DNA from 2 places in the Mesorhizobium sp. AD1-1 genome. Region 1 is predicted to be linked to the other one. Evidence: riboswitches for the same ligand, from Rfam matches in the RefSeq annotation. Region 1 holds a riboswitch; the other holds the start of a gene.
The links. Region 1 has a riboswitch for S-adenosylmethionine ahead of metX (homoserine O-acetyltransferase MetX). Riboswitches for the same ligand answer to the same signal wherever they lie in the genome.
Positions count from the first base shown of each region.

Region 2: it holds a riboswitch for S-adenosylmethionine, as region 1 does, so the genes downstream of both, LB519_RS02910 (O-succinylhomoserine sulfhydrylase) here and metX (homoserine O-acetyltransferase MetX) in region 1, are expected to answer to the same signal.

Region 1 is NZ_JAIUGP010000005.1:186,931-195,823, reverse strand. Features, by position in the region: gene LB519_RS12540 (aldo/keto reductase) at 1-656, opposite strand, end outside; gene LB519_RS12535 (gamma-glutamylcyclotransferase) at 777-1,298, opposite strand; gene LB519_RS12530 (DUF2125 domain-containing protein) at 1,441-2,439, shown strand; gene LB519_RS12525 (sugar kinase) at 2,447-3,370, shown strand; gene LB519_RS12520 (prephenate/arogenate dehydrogenase family protein) at 3,378-4,313, opposite strand; gene hisC (histidinol-phosphate transaminase) at 4,319-5,428, opposite strand; SAM riboswitch at 5,566-5,643, shown strand; gene metX (homoserine O-acetyltransferase MetX) at 5,758-6,927, shown strand; gene metW (methionine biosynthesis protein MetW) at 6,986-7,600, shown strand; gene LB519_RS12500 (glycosyltransferase family 2 protein) at 7,761-8,753, shown strand; gene LB519_RS12495 (DUF1330 domain-containing protein) at 8,784-8,893, opposite strand, start outside.
Region 2 is NZ_JAIUGP010000001.1:626,939-635,831, forward strand. Features, by position in the region: gene LB519_RS02885 (aspartate aminotransferase family protein) at 1-1,012, shown strand, start outside; gene argF (ornithine carbamoyltransferase) at 1,030-1,941, shown strand; gene LB519_RS02895 (Hsp33 family molecular chaperone) at 2,076-3,083, shown strand; gene apaG (Co2+/Mg2+ efflux protein ApaG) at 3,131-3,523, opposite strand; gene LB519_RS02905 (ceramide glucosyltransferase) at 3,757-4,908, shown strand; gene LB519_RS02910 (O-succinylhomoserine sulfhydrylase) at 4,916-6,103, opposite strand; SAM riboswitch at 6,161-6,238, opposite strand; gene LB519_RS02915 (2'-deoxycytidine 5'-triphosphate deaminase) at 6,313-7,407, shown strand; gene LB519_RS02920 (ABC transporter substrate-binding protein) at 7,508-8,281, shown strand; gene araD1 (AraD1 family protein) at 8,454-8,893, opposite strand, start outside.

The DNA of each region.
Region 1 (8,893 bases):
AGGAAACCTTTGGCCAGGCTGAAATAGGTGATGACGCCGATGTCCTCGGCCACGCACAGATCGCGCAACGGCCCGTCAAAGGATGAGCGATCGTAAAGATTGTATTCCGGCTGCAGCACCTCGTAGCGCGGCAGACTGCGCAGGCTCGCCACATCGAGTGCCGCACGCAACTGGCCGGCGTCGAGGTTAGAGCACCCGGCATAGCGAATCTTGCCCTTGGCGAGCAGCTTCTCGTAGGCGCCAAGCGTTTCCTCATAGGGCGTCGCAGGATCCGGCCAATGCGACAGATAGAGATCGATGAATTCGGTCTGCAGCCGCTTCAACGATGCGTCGACGGCCTTTTCGATGTAGGCGGCGGACAGGTCCTTGTGCCCCTGTCCCATATCCGAACCGACCTTGGTGATCACCACGACCTTGTCGCGATTGCCACGGTCTTTCATCCATTTACCGATGATGGTTTCCGATTCGCCGCCCTTGTGGCCTGGAACCCAGCGCGAATAGGCGTCCGCCGTATCGATGGCGTTGAGGCCGGCGCCGACGAAGCGGTCGAGCAGGTCGAACGAGGTTTTCTCGTCGGCAGTCCAGCCGAAGACGTTGCCGCCCAGAACCAGCGGCGCGATGGACAAGTCGGTGCGACCGAGATGACGTTTCTGCAAGGCGGATCTCCGGGATGATTGGGCGGGCAACTGGCGCCCGCGGGCTGAGGGTTGGAGCCTAACCTAGGTCTTGCCTGAACGAGGTCAAAGGCCTGGCGGCCTTTTTCCGCAGAGCCAGCTTCACAAAGGCGCGACCTGCAGCGCCACCTCTTCCAGCCAATGATCGCGAATGCCCAGCGCCTCGAGATGCTCCAGCGTGCTCAGCACATAGTCCTCGTTGTTGCCGGACTGGCCGACCGCACCGCGCACCACGGCCGCCGCATCTGCAGCGTCGAGCGCTCCGGCATATTGCTCGTGCTGGCGGTCGACAATGTAAACCACCGCGTCGACCGTACCGCCGCCGTCGAGGCGAACCTTGAGCAGACGCTCCAGATAGACATTGGTGACCAGCTCGCGCTCGCGCAGATAGGCCATAACCTCGTCGCGCAAGTCGCCGGGGACGCGGAATGCGAGGCCGACGCAGGACCCGCCACGATCGAGGCCGAGCACCAGCCCCGGCCGCTCGCGCGTGCCGCGATGCACGAAGGAATAGACGCAGAGCGAGCGCCGGTAGCCATGCAGGCGGGCACGCTGTGTTTCGACATGCGCGAATCCCGGCCGCCAGATCAGCGAGCCATAGCCAAACACCCAAAAATCGCCCATATCGCCGCGCCTGATTGCAAAAGATGCCAACACCGCACCCGGACCGGTGTTTTTTCCGCCCGTCCCGTCTAACTATACGTCTGTCCACCTGGCGGAATCGACTACCCGTCCGCAATACCCATGCGTTAACGAGAGCCAAAGCATGACGTCAAGTGACGAACGCCAGCCGAACAAACGTCGCCGCCTGATCTGGCTTGCAGCATTCATCGTCGTGCTGTTCGCCCTCTACAGCGGCGGCTGGTTCTATCTGGCTGACCGCGTCAGGAGCGAGGCCGACAAGGCGGTTGCCACGCTCAACAAGAATGGCGTCGAGGCCGGCTGCGCCAATCTCCAGGTCAGCGGCTATCCCTTGAGCTTTACTGTCTCCTGCGACAACCTCGCCTATGAGGACGATGCCAAGAACATTGCGGCCTCAGCCGGCAGTTTCAACGCAGCCGCCCAGATCATCCAGCCTCTGTCGCCGGTTGCCAATCTGCGCGGCCCGCTCAGGACCTCCGTTCCCGACATGGTGCCGCTGTGGATCGACTGGGACAATCTGCAGGCCAATTTCAAATTGTGGTGGCCGCTGCCGCGGCGGATTTCGCTGGAGGCAGAGGGCCTTTCCGGCCAAACCGATCCGGCCGATGATACCGATCCGGTGCAACTGTTCAGTGCCGGCAAGGCATCAGGTCAGTTGCAGCCCAACGGCGAGGATGTCGACTATCTCGGCAGTTTCGGCGATCTCGAGGTCGACCCCGACGCAATTGGAGGGCGCGTGCTTCCGGCGCTCGATGCCAGCGGCGACGTGACATTGAAGAACGGCGTCGCACTGATCGGCACGCGGGTGAAGAGCCTTCGTGGCCAGGCGATCGAAATCCGCAACCTTGACCTGTCGTCGGGGACGGCGCGCATCACCGTTTCGGGACCGCTCTCGGTCGATGCCGAGGGCCTGGTCAACGCCGACCTGATGATCAGGTTGAAGGACCCGAAAGCGGTGGCGGCCATCCTCGGCACCGCCATACCCGAGCAGAAAAGCCAGATCGAGCAGGGTTTTTCTGCCCTGGCGGTGCTCGGCAACGAACCGTCCATGCCGCTGAAGGTGGTCAGGGGCAAGGCCTCGCTCGGCTTCATTCCGCTGGGCAAGATCAAGCCGGTCGAATAGCTCAGCCATGGCAAAACCCGTGAAGCTGCTGAGCGTTGGCGCTTTGACGCTGGACACCATCCTGCGCGTCGAGACGCTGCCCATACATCAGGGCAAGTTCATGGCCTCCGACGGCGTCCAGATCGCCTCGGGCATGGCCACCAGCGCCGCCTGCGCTGCCTATCGCCTGGGCGCCGAAGTATCGCTGTGGGCGAGTGCCGGCGACGATGCCGTCGCCGACCAGCTCATCGCCGGCATAGAGGCCGAAGGCGTCGATTGCACCTTCGTGCGGCGCGTCAGAGGTGCCCGCTCGGCGCTGGCCTCCATCCTGGTCGACGCGCATGGCGAGCGCATCATCGTGCCGTTCTATGACAGGCTTGCCCAGGCCGATCCCGACGTCCTGCCGGTCGCCGACCTCATGGCATTCGATGCCGTTCTGGTCGATGTCCGCTGGCCGGGTGCGGCGGCACTCGCCCTGAAGGCGGCGCGCGCCATCGGCCGTCCGGCGATCCTCGATGCCGACACCGCGCCGCTGGAGGTCCTTGAGCAGTTGTTGCCGCTCGCTACGCACATCATCGCTTCGGAGCCGGCAGCGCGCATCGTCTGCGGCCAGGCGCTCGATCCGAAAACGGCTTGCGCCGATCTCGCCAGCCGCAGCGACGCTTTTGTCGCAGTGACAGGCGGCGCGGCGGGCAGTTGGTGGCACGACCGTCGCGCTGGCTGCGTGCGCCATGTCGCGGCGCCGAAAATCAAGGCGGTCGACACGCTCGCCGCCGGCGATGTTTTTCACGGCGCCTTCGCCGTCGGGCTGGCGGAAGCCATGCCGGTCGAGCAGGCTTTGCGGTTTGCCAGTGCGGCCGCGGCGCTCAAATGCCTGCGCTTCGGCGGCAGGCTTGGCGCGCCGAACCGAGCCGAGACGCTGGCCATGGTTGCGCAGACCTGGCCTGCCTGAGACAGACCTAGCCCTTCGCGGGGTGCTCGACCGCCTGACGGCCGAAATCGGGAACGTCGATGTCCTGGCCGGCTTCGATGATCGAGCGGCGCACGGCGCGGGTGCGGGTGAACAGGTCGAAGAGTTTTTCGCCGTCGCCCCAGCGGATTGCGCGCTGCAGCGACGCCAGATCTTCCGAGAACCGCGCCAGCATTTCGAGGATGGCGTCCTTGTTGTGCAGGCAGACATCCCGCCACATGGTCGGATCGGAGGCGGCAAGGCGGGTGAAGTCGCGGAAGCCGGAAGCCGAATATTTGATCACTTCGGATTTGGTCACCGACTGCAGATCATCGGCGGTGCCGACGATGTTGTAGGCGATGATGTGCGGCAGATGCGAGACGATGGCCAGCGTCATATCGTGATGCTGGGGATCCATCGTGTCGATGTTGGCGCCGCAGCGCCGCCAGAACTCCGACAGCCTCTCCAGCGCGTCCGGGTCGGTGTCGGGCAGCGGCGTGAAGATGCACCAGCGATTGTCGAACAGGTCGGCGAAACCGGCGTCGGGGCCGGATTTTTCTGTGCCCGCCAGCGGGTGGCCGGGAATGAAATGGACACCTTCAGGCACATAAGGCTGCATTTGCGCAATGACAGACGCCTTGGTCGAGCCGACATCGGTGAGGATCGCGCCCGGCTTCAGCGCCGACGCGATTTCCTCGGCAACCGCGCCGGACGAGCCGACCGGCACCGAAATGATGACCAGGTCGGCATCGCGGACAGCTTCTCTCGCATCGGTGCTATAGCTATCGCCCAGCCCAAGCTCCTCAGCCCGCGCCAGCGTCGCCGCACTGCGCGTTGATATGGCCACGTGACGGCCCAGCCCCTCGCGGCGGATGACGCGGGCCAGCGACGAGCCGATCAGGCCGATGCCGACCAGCGCGATCTTTTCAAACATCGGTGATGTCATGGTTTCTAGCTTTTCAGGAATGTCGTGAGAGCGGCGACAACGCCGCGATTGGCCTCTTCGGTACCGACGGTCATGCGCAGCGCGTTGGGAAAGCCATAGCCCGAAACGCGCCGCAATATATAGCCGCGCGCCGTCAGATAGTCGTCCGCCGCCGCTGCCGAATGTTTCTGGTCCTCGGGAAAATGAATGAGGATGAAATTGCCGACGCTGGGCGTCACCCGCAACCCAAGCTTTGTGAATTCCTCACTCAGCCAGGCCAGCCAGGTCTCGTTGTGCGCCACGCTGCGCTCGACATGGGCGCGATCGCGAATGGCGGCGATGCCGGCCTCGATCGCCGTCGCATTGACGTTGAAGGGGCCGCGTACGCGGTTGATGGCGTCGACGATGTGCATCGGCGCATACATCCAGCCGATCCGCGCCCCGCCAAGGCCGATCTTGGAGAAGGTCCGGGTCATCACCACGTTCTCTGCGCTGCCGACCAGTTCGATGCCGGCCTCATAGTCGTTGCGGCGGACATATTCGGCATAGGCCGCGTCGAGCACCAGAAGCACGTTCTTCGGCAGTGCGGCATGCAGACGCCGCACCTCCTGGAATGGCACATAGGTGCCGGTCGGATTGTTGGGATTGGCGAGGAACACGATCTTGGTGAGCGGCGTGACGGCGGCCAGGATGGCGTCGATATCGGCGCGCTCGTCTGTTTCCTTGATCGTCACCGGAACGGCGCCCGCCGACTGGATGTAGATCTTGTAGACCATGAAGGCGTGCTCGGTGATGACGGCCTCGTCGCCGGGCGCCAGATAGGTCTGCGCCAGCAGGCCGAGGATCTCGTCGGAGCCGTTGGAGCAGATGATGTTCTGCGGGTTGAGGCCATGCACCTCGGCGATCGCTTCGCGCAGCCGCCTGGCGGTGCCGTCGGGATAGATGTCGAGCTTGCCGGCAATCTCGCGCGCGGCTTCGATCGCCTTCGGCGAGGGCCCGAGCGGGTTCTCGTTGGAGGACAGCTTGTGGACCTTGGCGACGCCGGCAGGCGCCGTGCTCTTGCCCGGCACATAGGCGTCTATGTCCATGATGCCCGCGCGCGGGGTTGGACGTGCCTGGTCCGGTGTCTGGCTCATGTCGCAAAATCCGTCGAGAACGCTTCCTGAGGGAAGCCGCAGCGGAAATACAAGCCGTGGCCTGCAATGTCGAGAGGCGACAGCCTCCCGCCCAAGGCAGGCCGTTGACGCCGGCGCGCCACAGCCCTAGAAGGGGAGCGAACTTCCGTGGTGATTTGGCCGGTCGGCTTGCAGCCACGTTAAACAACTTGCTAAAGGGCCGTTTGCATCCTGTAACCGGCTTTGCGACCGCAATGCCGGTTTTTTGTTGTCCGCGCCGGCCGGACACCCGTATCGGCATCGACTTTCGACGAGTGCGATGCGTGGGCTCAAAGTGTGAGATGGATGTCATGGCCGTTCTGCGTGCCCGCAAAACCAACAACGAGGTCGACCAACCGTCGAGCCCGGTTTTGCGTTTTGGATCCGACAAGCCGCTCAAGCTGGACGCCGGTACGCTGCTGTCACCGTTCCAGATCGCCTACCAGACCTATGGCACGCTGAACGATGCCCGCTCCAACGCCATCCTCGTCTGCCATGCGCTGACCGGAGACCAGCACGTCGCCAGCACCAATCCGGTGACCGGCAAGCCTGGCTGGTGGGAAGTGCTGATCGGCCCCGGCAAGATCATCGACACCAATCGTTTCTTCGTCATCTGCTCCAACGTCATCGGCGGTTGCCTTGGCTCCACCGGCCCGGCCTCGACCAATCCCGCCACCGGCAAGCCCTATGGGCTTGACCTGCCGATCATCACCATCCGCGACATGGTGCGGGCACAGCAGATGCTGATCGACCATTTCGGCATCGAGAAACTATTCTGCGTGCTCGGCGGCTCGATGGGCGGCATGCAGGTGCTGGAATGGGCGTCGAGCTATCCGGAGCGCGTCTTCTCGGCACTGCCGATCGCCACCGGCGCGCGCCATTCCTCGCAGAACATCGCCTTTCATGAGGTTGGCCGGCAGGCTGTCATGGCCGATCCGGACTGGCATGGCGGCAAATATTTCGAGCACGGCAAACGCCCGGAAAAGGGCTTGGCGGTAGCGCGCATGGCCGCCCACATCACTTACCTGTCGGAAGCCGCCCTGCACCGCAAGTTCGGCCGCAATCTGCAGGATCGCGAAGCGCTGACCTTCGGCTTCGACGCCGACTTCCAGATCGAAAGCTATCTTCGGCACCAGGGCATGACCTTCGTCGATCGCTTCGACGCCAATTCCTACCTCTACATGACGCGGTCGATGGACTATTTCGACCTCGCCGCAGACCATGGCGGCCGGTTGGCCGATGCCTTCGCCGGCACGAAAACCCGCTTCTGCCTGGTGTCGTTCACCTCGGATTGGCTGTTCCCGACCGAGGAGAGCCGCTCGATCGTGCATGCGCTCAACGCCGCCGGCGCATCGGTATCCTTCGTCGAGATCGAGACCGACCGAGGCCACGACGCATTCCTGCTCGACGAGCCGGAACTGTTTGCCGCGATAAACGGCTTCATCGGCTCGGCGGCCCGGGCGAGAGGGCTGAGCGCATGATCTCGAAAAATTGCAGGCTTTTCCGATCGGGATCACGCGCCAGGCGGGAGGCGAAGCCATGAGCGTCAACCGCGACCAGCGCGTCGACCTCGAAGTCGTCGCCAACCTCATCCCGCCACAGTCGCGCGTGCTCGATGTCGGCTCGGGCGACGGCTCGCTGCTCGAACTGCTACAGGACACCAAGCAGGTCGACGGTCGTGGACTCGAGCTGTCGCAGCGCGGCGTCAACGAATGTGTGGCGCGCGGCCTCTCGGTCATCCAGGGCGACGCTGACAAGGATCTCGAATTCTATCCCGACAAGGGCTTTGACTTCGTCGTCCTGTCGCAGACGCTGCAGGCCACCCGCAACCCGAAGCTGGTGCTCGACGAACTGCTCAGGATCGGCAACCGCGCCATCGTCTCCTTCCCCAATTTCGGCCATTGGCGTGTGCGCCTGTCGCTGTTCCTCAACGGCCGCATGCCGGTGACCAAGGACCTGCCCTATTCCTGGTACGACACGCCCAACATCCACTTCTGCACCATCCGCGATTTCGTCAATCTGTGCGACGAACTCGGCGCGACAGTCGAGAAGGCAACCGCCCTCGACGCCGCCGGCCAGAAGATCGGCCTGTCGATGCCGTGGTGGTTCTGGAACTTCTTCGGCCAGCAGGCAGTGTTCTTGCTGAAACGGTAATTTCCGCACCGATCAAAGACCCGACTCGCCAAGCAACAGTGTGTTTGCCGCCGAGCAAAGTCGCCCTGTATGACGATCGCGAACCAGTGTAAATTGGCGTCGACTGTTTGACAGCGGGCTAGTGTGGCTATAGCCACACTGACGGCTCGGGGGGGCAAAAATGGTCGAAGAACGCGCAACCTTTTCACTCGTCGTCGAAATGGAGAATGCAAAATCGATCGACTGGGACGAGATCGGCGTTGGGATGAAGGCCTTGGCTCGGGAACTCTCATCGGTTTCAGCAACCGGTTCAGCGCGACCAAGGATCGTCATCTCTCACGGCGGAGCAGAGTCGGACAAAGAGGCGTTGCGTCGTGAGATTTCGAATGAGGCCCCGCAGCTCGGTCAGGTTGCCGAACTCGTCTTCACAGCTTTCCCTGGTGGCCGATATTACGACCTGAAGAACAACGGTATGCTGGCATCGGACGGAGATATCGTCATCTTTCTGGATTCCGACGTGGTCGCGGAACCAGGGTGGCTATCAGGACTGCTTGAACCCTTTGAAAACTCTGAAGTTATCTGCGCAAACGGATATACATACCTTTCATACGACGACTTCTTTTCAAGAACCTTTGCGTTGATCTGGTTTTTCCCGATGGCCCGTGGTGACGGGCGATTTGCCTCGAAGCGAGCGATCAACGCCAACAATGTAGCGTTTCGACGCGAGTGGATCCTCAGCCATCCTTTTCCAAAACATAACGGCTTCAAGGTTTCCTGCACTTTGCTGATGCGCGAACTGCTGCGGGAGGGCCACAAAATTCATAATGTCAACGCACGCGTTTATCACTATTCGCCGCGGGGCTGGCGGTTCTTTTACTGGCGCGCCCTGGTTACAGGTCGCGACGCCGACCGGAAGTTCGTTGCGCTCAATTCGCCGAGCCGCACGCGACGGATAGTCAAGTCCTTCAGCCGGTGGCTCACCATGTCATGGCGCACGACACGACGGATCGTAGGCCATGCCCGGGAAACCGGGATGCCGCTTTGGCAGGTTCCCTTTTCTCTGATTGTCGGTCAGGCATTTTATGGTTTGGCGTTTTGGGGCCAGTTCAGTTTCGCAACTGGCATGGTTCGCGACAAAATCGAAACGGTGCCAGACTATGTTGGGCATAGCTAGACGCTGTACCGCCATTCCTTGAACCGCAGTTCAGCGTCCAATTGATCCTTGATCCGGCGATTGCTCCAGAACATCCGTGGCCTTGTGCGGATGTTCGACGCCGTCGACGAACACCACATCGGCCTCCGAATTGTCCGTGC
Region 2 (8,893 bases), on a different contig from region 1:
GTGGCATGTCTCCAACCTCTACGAGATCCCCGGGCAGAGCCGGCTTGGCGAACGGCTGGCCGACGCCACCTTCGCCGACAAGGTGTTCTTCACCAATTCCGGCGCCGAGGCGCTGGAATGCGCGATCAAGACGGCGCGGCGCTACCATTTCGTCAAAGGCCATCCCGAGCGCTTCCGCATCATCACCTTCGAAGGCGCCTTCCATGGCCGCACGCTGGCGACCATCGCGGCTGGCGGCCAGTACAAGTATCTCGAGGGCTTCGGCCCCAAGGTCGAAGGTTTCGACCAGGTTGGCTTCGACGACATTGACGCCGCCGAAAAGGCGATCACGCCGGAGACGGCCGCGATCCTGATCGAGCCGGTGCAGGGCGAGGGCGGTATCCGCCCGGTGCCGACGCAGTCGCTGAAGCGGCTCAGGCAATTGTGCGAGCAGCACGGCCTGCTGTTGATCTACGACGAGGTCCAGTGCGGCATCGGCCGCACCGGCAAGCTGTTCGCACATGAATGGTCGGGTGTAACGCCCGACATCATGGCGATTGCCAAGGGTATCGGCGGCGGCTTCCCGATGGGCGCCTGCCTTGCCACGGATGAAGCGGCGGTCGGCATGACCGCCGGCGTGCATGGCACCACGTTCGGCGGCAACCCGCTTGCCATGGCGGTCGGCAACGCCGTGCTCGATGTCGTGCTGGAAGACGGCTTCCTCGAAGATGTCCAGCGCAAGGCGCTGCTGATGAAGCAGGGTCTGGCGTCGGTCGCCGACGAGTTTCCCGAAATCATCGAGGACATCAGGGGTGCCGGGCTGATGCTCGGCCTCAAATGCGCCATGCCCAACACCAAGGTGAACATGGCCTTGCGCGACCAGCACCTGTTGACGGTTCCGGCCGGCGACAACGTCATTCGCCTGTTGCCGCCGCTCACCGTCACCGACGCCGAGATCCATGACGCGCTCAACCGCATCCGCGCCGGCGCCAAGGGCCTGGCGGAGGCGATCGCTTCCGCCGCGGCGAAGTAATCCCGGAATCATTGCTGATGTCAGTTCGCCATTTCACCGATCTTTCCACCGTTTCCGAAGGCGACCTGCGCTTGATGCTGGACGACGCGGTGGTGCGAAAGGCGCGGCTCAAGGCCGGCGAGCGCACCAAACCGCTCGAAGGCAAGGTGCTGGCGATGATCTTCGACAAGCCGTCGACGCGCACGCGCGTCTCCTTCGACGTCGGCATGCGGCAGCTCGGCGGCGAGACCATCATGCTGACCGGCACCGAGATGCAGCTCGGCCGTTCCGAGACCATCGCCGACACCGCCAAGGTGCTGTCGCGCTATGTCGATGCGATCATGATCCGCACCACCTCGCATGAGCGGCTGCTGGAATTGACCGAGAACGCCACCGTGCCGGTGATCAACGGACTGACCGACGATACCCATCCCTGCCAGCTGATGGCCGATATCATGACCTTCGAGGAACATCGCGGTCCGGTAGCCGGCAAGACCATCGCCTGGACCGGCGACGGCAACAATGTGCTGCATTCCCTGCTCGAGGCCTCGGCCCGGTTCCGCTTCAACCTCAACGTCGCCGTTCCCGAAGGCAGCGAGCCGGCGCAGAAGCATATCGATTGGTCGCAGGCGCATGGCGGCAAGCTGCACTTCACCCGCTCGCCCGAGGAAGCCGTCGACCAGGCCGACTGCATCGTCACCGATTGCTGGGTGTCGATGGGCCAGGAGCATCGCGCCCGCGGCCACAATGTGTTCTCGCCCTACCAGGTCAATGCCAAGCTGATGGCGAGAGCCAAGCCGGACGCGCTGTTCATGCATTGCCTGCCGGCGCATCGCGGCGAGGAAGTGACAGACGAGGTTATCGACGGACCGCATTCGGTGGTCTTCGACGAAGCCGAGAACCGGCTCCATGCCCAGAAGGCCGTGCTTGCCTGGTGTCTAGGCGCTTGAAGTGTCTGGGCGCTTGATCCCTGGGAGCTTGATCTGCGGGCGTGTGATGCCTATTTGCGCCGCATCACGCAAATCAAGCGCGTTTCGACGCATGCGCCCCGGAGGGCGGCATCGCCGCGCCCTGGAGCTTTGTCATGTTGGAAACCTATCAAGTGACTGAACATCACCCCAAACTCGGCGAATTCGGCTATGCCGGCGACGATCACGTCGTGCCATTCGAGGTCGGCCCTCTCGACGTGCGCGGCCGCACGGTCCAACTCGGGCCGATGCTGGACGCCATCCTCAGCCGCCACGATTATCCCGAGCCGGTCGCCCGCCTGCTGGCGGAGGCCTGTGTGCTGACCGTGCTGCTCGGCACTTCGCTGAAGTTCGAGGGCAAGTTCATCCTGCAGACCCGCACCGACGGACCCGTCGACATGCTGGTTGCGGATTTTTCCACGCCCTCGGCGCTGCGCGCCTATGCGCGTTTCGATGCCGACCGGCTGGAAGCGCTGGTCGCGGCGGGCGAAACCTCCCAGCAGACGCTGCTCGGCAGTGGCGTGCTGGCGCTGACCATCGACCAGGGCGCCCATACGCAGCGCTATCAGGGTATCGTCCAGCTCGATGGCGAGACCCTGGAAGACGCGGCACGCACCTATTTCCGTCAGTCGGAGCAGATCCCGACGGATATCAGGCTGTCGGTGGCCAAGCTTTTGACGCCCGGTCCCGGCGGCGCCCGCGAGCAATGGCGCGCCGGCGGTATCCTGGCGCAGTTCCTGCCGCAGTCGCCCGAGCGCATGCGCGTCCCGGACCTGCCGGGCGGCGATGGCGATCCGCGTGAGGAGATCCACGATCCGGTCGACAATTCCTGGCAGGAGTTGCTGGCTCTGCTCGGCACCATCGAGCCGACCGAACTCATCGACCCGACGATCGGCGCCGAGCGGCTGCTCTACAGGCTGTTCCACGAGCATGGCGTGCGCGTCTTCGGCGGCGTTCCGGTCGCCGACCAGTGCTCGTGCTCCAGGGACAAGATCCGCGGCATCCTCGAGGGTTTTTCCGCCCAGGAGATCAAGGACAGCACCGAAGACGGCGGCATCCACGTCGCCTGCGAATTCTGTTCGAAGCAATATGATTTCGACCCGGCGGAATTCGCGGCCCAGTAGAGTAGAAACCACGCCTCACCGGTCGCTCCGCGGCCGGTGAGGCGAAATCAATTCACCGTCCGCCGCGTCCCCGGCAAGTCCAGCGAAAACGCCGGAATGGCGATGTCGAACGTCTCGCCCCGCTTGTTGCGCATCGTGTAATGCCCGACCATGATGCCGGACGGTGTCGAGAGCGGGCAACCGGACGTGTACTGGTAACTGTCGCCGGGATTGAGTTCGGGCTGGTCGCCGACCACGCCGGGGCCGCGCACTTCCTCGACCCGGCCGGTGCCGTCGGTGATGTGCCAATAGCGCGACAGAAGCTGCACGAAATCGTCCGACTGATTGTCGATCGTTATCTGATAGCCCCAGACATAGCGGTTCTCAGAGGGATCCGAACGGTCCTCCAGATAGAACGGCCTGACCTGCACTTCGATGTTGCGCGTGACGGCGCTATACATAAGCGGCTCCAAAAAACGGTTCCAGCGGAACTTTCGGCGCTCCGTGCGGTTAGGTCAACCGATCGAAGCCTCCTCTGGCCGACCTCGCGGGCAGGTGCCGACAAAGAATGTCATTTAAGTGACATATGACAATGATGGTGTGCGCGGACTGGTGACGCGCGACTCGGGCGCTCTGCTGAACTGTTGAAACCGGCCATCTTGCGGACCGGTTTTCCTGGAGTGACCGGATCTCGATGCAACTCACTCTCATAGCCGCCACGCTTTCAACCGTCCTCATCCTCTCGAATCTCGCCAGCATCGTGCTCGCCGCGTCGCGTCTGAGACGGCGTCGCACCATTGCGCCGCCGGCCGGCAAGCCGCGGCCGGTGTCGATCGTCGTGCCGTCGCGCGGCGTCGAGCCGTTCACGCAGGAGACGCTGGAGCGCGCCTTCTCGCTCGACTGGCCGCGCTATGAGCTGATTTTCTGCGTCGCCCATGCCGACGATCCGGTGGTCAAATTGATAAACAGGACGATCGTCCGGTTTCCGAAAGTGCCGGCCCGGCTGCTTGTCGGCGACGACCGCATCAGCGCCAATCCGAAACTCAACAATTGCGTCAAGGGCTGGGAAGCGGCGCGGCACGACTGGGTCGTCCTGGCCGATTCCAACGTGCTGATGCCGAGGGACTACATCCAGCACCTGATGGCTGCCTGGCGGCCCGGCACCGGCCTTGTCTGCTCGACGCCGATCGGCTCGCGGCCGGCCGGCTTTTGGGCCGAGGTCGAATGCGCTTTCCTCAACACGCTGCAGGCGCGCTGGCAGTATGCCGGCGAGGCGCTCGGCCTCGGCTTTGCCCAGGGCAAGAGCATGCTCTGGAACAAGCCGATGCTCGACGCCAATGGCGGCATCCGCGCGCTGGCCGCCGAGATCGCCGAGGATGCCGCTGCGACCAAGCTGGTGAACAGTCTCGGCCTGCGCGTCAATCTCGTCGCCGCCCCCTTCGAGCAGCCGCTTGGCCGGCGCTCGTTTGACGAGATCTGGTCGCGTCAGGCCCGTTGGGCGCGCCTGCGCCGCGTCACTTTCCCGCTGTTCTTCGCACCCGAAATCCTGACCGGCGCCGTGGTGCCGCTGGTGCTTGCGTTTCTTGCGGCGGCAAGCGCCGGTTTCAGCCTCTGGGCAACCGCCCTTGCCGTGCTGGCGGCCTTCTATCTTCCGGAGTGCGCCCTGGCCTGGTCCAAGGGCTGGTACCTGTCGCCACGCATGGTCGCCGCGATCATGGCGCGCGACCTGATCCTGCCGGCGATGTGGGGGCGCGGTTGGCTCGGCGGCGCCGTCGACTGGCGCGGCAATGCGATGACCATCGGCACCAAGACGGCCGAGCTGGAAGAGACGCCGTCCGGCGCCTGAAGGCCTCCTACCTGGCCTTCAGCGCCTGCGCGATGTCCTCGAGCAGATCGTCGGCATCCTCCAGGCCAACCGACAGCCTGAGCGTGCCCGGCCCGATGCCGAGCTCGGCGCGCGCCTCGTCGCTGAGATTCTTGTGCGTCGTCGTCGCCGGGTGGGTGATCAGGCTCTTGGCGTCACCGAGATTGTTGGAGATCAGGACGATGTCGAGCGCGTTCTGCAAGGCGAAGGCCGCCTGCTTGCCGCCCTTGACGTCCAGGCAGATCAGCGTCGAGCCGCCCGACATCTGCTTCTTGACGATGTCGGCCTGCGGATGGTCGGCGCGGCCGGGATAGATGACGCGCGCGATTTCCGGCCGTTCGGCCAGAAAATCCGCGATCCGGCCGGCACTTTCCGTCTGCTGGCGTACGCGCAGCGGCAGCGTTTCCAGGCCCTTCAGCAGCGTCCAGGCGTTGAAAGGCGAAAGGCTTGGGCCGGTATGGCGGAAATAATCGTGCAGGTTCTCGTCGATCCACTTCTTGTCCGACAGGATGACGCCGCCGAGGCAGCGCCCCTGGCCGTCTATGTGCTTGGTCGCCGAATAGACGACGATATGGGCGCCGAGCTGCAAGGGCTTCTGCTGCAGGGGCGTGGCGAAGACATTGTCGACGATCAGCCTGGCGCCGATCGAATTGGCAAGCGAAGCGACAGCGGCGATATCGACCACTTCCAGCGTCGGATTGGTCGGGCTTTCCAGGAAGAACAGCTTGGTGTTCGGCTTGACCGCCTTTTCCCAGTTGGCGATGTCGGTGCCGTCGACCAGCGTCGCCTCGATGCCGTATCTCGGCGCCAGCGTCTCGACCACCCAGCGGCAGGAGCCGAACAGCGCACGCGCCGCCACGATATGGTCGCCGGCCTTGGCGCTGCACAGAAGGGCGGCCGTCACCGCGGCCATGCCCGACGCGGTGGCGCGCGCGTCTTCCGCACCTTCCAGCGCGCACATGCGCTTCTCGAACATGTCGACGGTCGGATTGGCGTAGCGCGAATAGATGAAACCCGGCTCTTCGCCCTTGAAACGGGCTTCGGCGGCTTGCGCCGTTTCGTAGACATAGCCTTGGGTGAGATAGATCGCTTCTGACGTTTCGCCGAAACCGGAACGCAGCGTTCCGCTGTGCACGAGTGCCGTCTGAGGCTTCCAGTTGCGCTTCTTGGTGCTCATCGCTTTTCTTCCAGACACAAAAAAACCGGCCGCGAAAGTCGCAACCGGTCCATACGGCCTTGCGGCCCGACGGTCCTTTAGCGACTTGTTTAACGTGGCTGCAAGCCGACCGGCCAAATCACCACGGGATAACGACCCTTTAGACCCGCACCGCGCTTGCGTCAATTGCCGGCTTCATTAAGAGGTTTGTACCAAGCAGGAGTGGAGCCTTGCGGCAGACAGGCATTCTTCCCGACCAGGACATATCGGCGCTGTTCCAGTCCGGCGCGCTGAAGTCGGCGCGTGCGCTCGACACCGACCAGATCCAGCCGGCCAGCCTCGATCTCAGGCTCGGCGACAAGGCCTGGCGGGTGCGCGCCTCCTTCCTGCCCGGCCCCAATCACAAGGTCTCGGAAAAGCTCGACCGGCTGCAGCTGCACGAGATCAATCTGGCCGAGGGCGCGGTGCTGGAGACCGGCTGCGTCTACATCGTGCCCCTGCTTGAAAGCCTGGCGCTGCCGGCGGACATTTCAGCCTCGGCCAATCCGAAGAGTTCGACCGGGCGGCTCGACATCTTCACCCGCGTCATGACCGATCGCGGCCACGAGTTCGACAAGATCGCGGCCGGCTATCATGGCCCGCTCTTTCTGGAAGTCAGCCCGCGCACCTTCCCGATCGTCGTCCGCACCGGGTCGCGCCTGTCGCAGATCCGTTTCCGCACCGGCAATGCGCTGCTCTCCGAAGCCGAGTTGCACGACCTGCATCGCACGCAGATGCTTGTCGCCACCGAGCCGCCGAACATTTCCGGCGGCGGCATCGCGCTGTCGATCGACCTCAACGGCGATCAAAGCGGCTTGGTCGGCTATCGCGGCAAGCATCACACCGGCCTCGTCGATGTCGACAAGCGCGCGGCCCAGGAAGTCGTCGACTTCTGGGAACCGATCCACAAGAGCGGCGCCGGCGAATTGGTGCTCGACCCCGATGAATTCTACATCCTCGTCAGCCAGGAGGCGGTGCATGTGCCGCCGCTCTACGCCGCCGAGATGACGCCCTTCGATCCGCTGGTCGGCGAATTCCGCGTCCATTATGCCGGCTTCTTCGATCCGGGCTTCGGCCATTCCGCATCCGGCGGCACCGGCAGCCGGGCGGTGCTGGAAGTGCGCAGCCATGAAGTGCCGTTCATCCTCGACCACGGCCAGATCGTCGGCCGGCTGGTCTACGAGCATATGCTGAAGCGGCCGCAGGCGCTCTACGGCACCGATCTCGGCTCCAACTACCAGGCGCAGGGCCTGAAGCTGTCCAAGCATTTCCGCGCCGCGCGCTGACCCTCATTGCCCCAAGGCAAAATACTTGCCTGTACCGGCTCGCCATGCTTGGCTGCCTTGCCGCCCGTCAAGCTGGCGGCGTTCAAGGGGAACCAAGAAAATGCGATTTTCGAAATGGGTCATATCGGCGGCGGGCGCTGCCATGCTGGCAATGCTGGCCGGCTCTCCGTCGGTGCAGGCGGCGGAGAAAATCAAGATCGGCACCGAGGGTGCCTATCCGCCGTTCAACACCATCACCGCCGACGGCAAGGTCGAAGGCTTCGACATCGACATCGCCAATGCCCTGTGCGCGCAGATGAAGGTCGAATGCGAGATCGTTACCCAGGACTGGGACGGCATCATTCCCGCTTTGCAGGCCAAGAAATTCGACGCCATCATCGCCTCGATGAGCATCACCGAGGAGCGCAAGAAGCAGGTCGCCTTCACCAACAAATATTATACGACACCGCTGGCTCTGGTGGCGCCGAAGGACACCGATCTCACCTCGACCGAACCGGCGGCCCTTGCCGGCAAGACGGTCGGTGCCCAGGCTTCGACCACGCAGGCCGACTATGCCCAGAATGAATATGGCAAGGCGGGCGCGGAGGCCAAACTCTATCCCACCCAGGAAGAGGCGATCACCGACCTGACCAACGGTCGTCTTGACGCCGTGATCTCGGACAAGTTCGTGCTGATGGACTGGCTGAAGAAAGCAAGCGACGGCTGCTGCAAGCTGGTCGGCGACGTCAAGGGCACCGAGACCCAGGCCGGCATCGCCGTGCGCCTGGACGACACGGCCCTGCGCGACAAGCTCAACGCAGCCATCGACGCGATCGTTGCCGACGGCACCTACAAGAAGATCCAGGCCAAGTATTTCGACTTCGATATTTATTGAGGCAGAGGCGCCTTTTTCCTTCTCCCCTTGTGGGAGAAGGTGTCGCCGGAGGCGACGGATGAGGGGTGTTCCAGGGAACGCCAACGTTTCACTCCGCTGGAACACCCCTCATCCGTCTCGGCGCTAACGCGCCGATCCACCTCCCACTTGGGGAGAAGGAAAAGGCGCGCTCTCAAAGCGCCTTCACAGCCACCTTCACCGGCTGCTCGATCTCGAGCGGGTTGCGCAGCGGCAGGCCGAAATCCCCGGCCTCGATCTCGAAGACATCGCCGGCCTCGGTCGTGATGCCGTCGGCGAAGGACAGCGTCGCCGTGCCGAACATGTGCACATGCACGTCACCCGGCTGGCGAAAAGCCGCGTATTTGAAATGATGATGTTCGAGATTGGCGATGGTGTGCGACATGTTCGCTTCGCCGGACAGGAACGGCTTTTCCCACAGCACCTCGCTGTCGCGCACGATGCGCGAGGTGCCGCGGATGTCGGACGGCAGGTCGCCGATCAGGATCTCCGGCCCGAACGAGGCGTTGCGCAGCTTGGAATGCGCGAGGAACAGATAGTTCACGCGCTCGGTGACGTGGTCGGAAAACTCGTTCGACAGCGTGAAGCCGACGC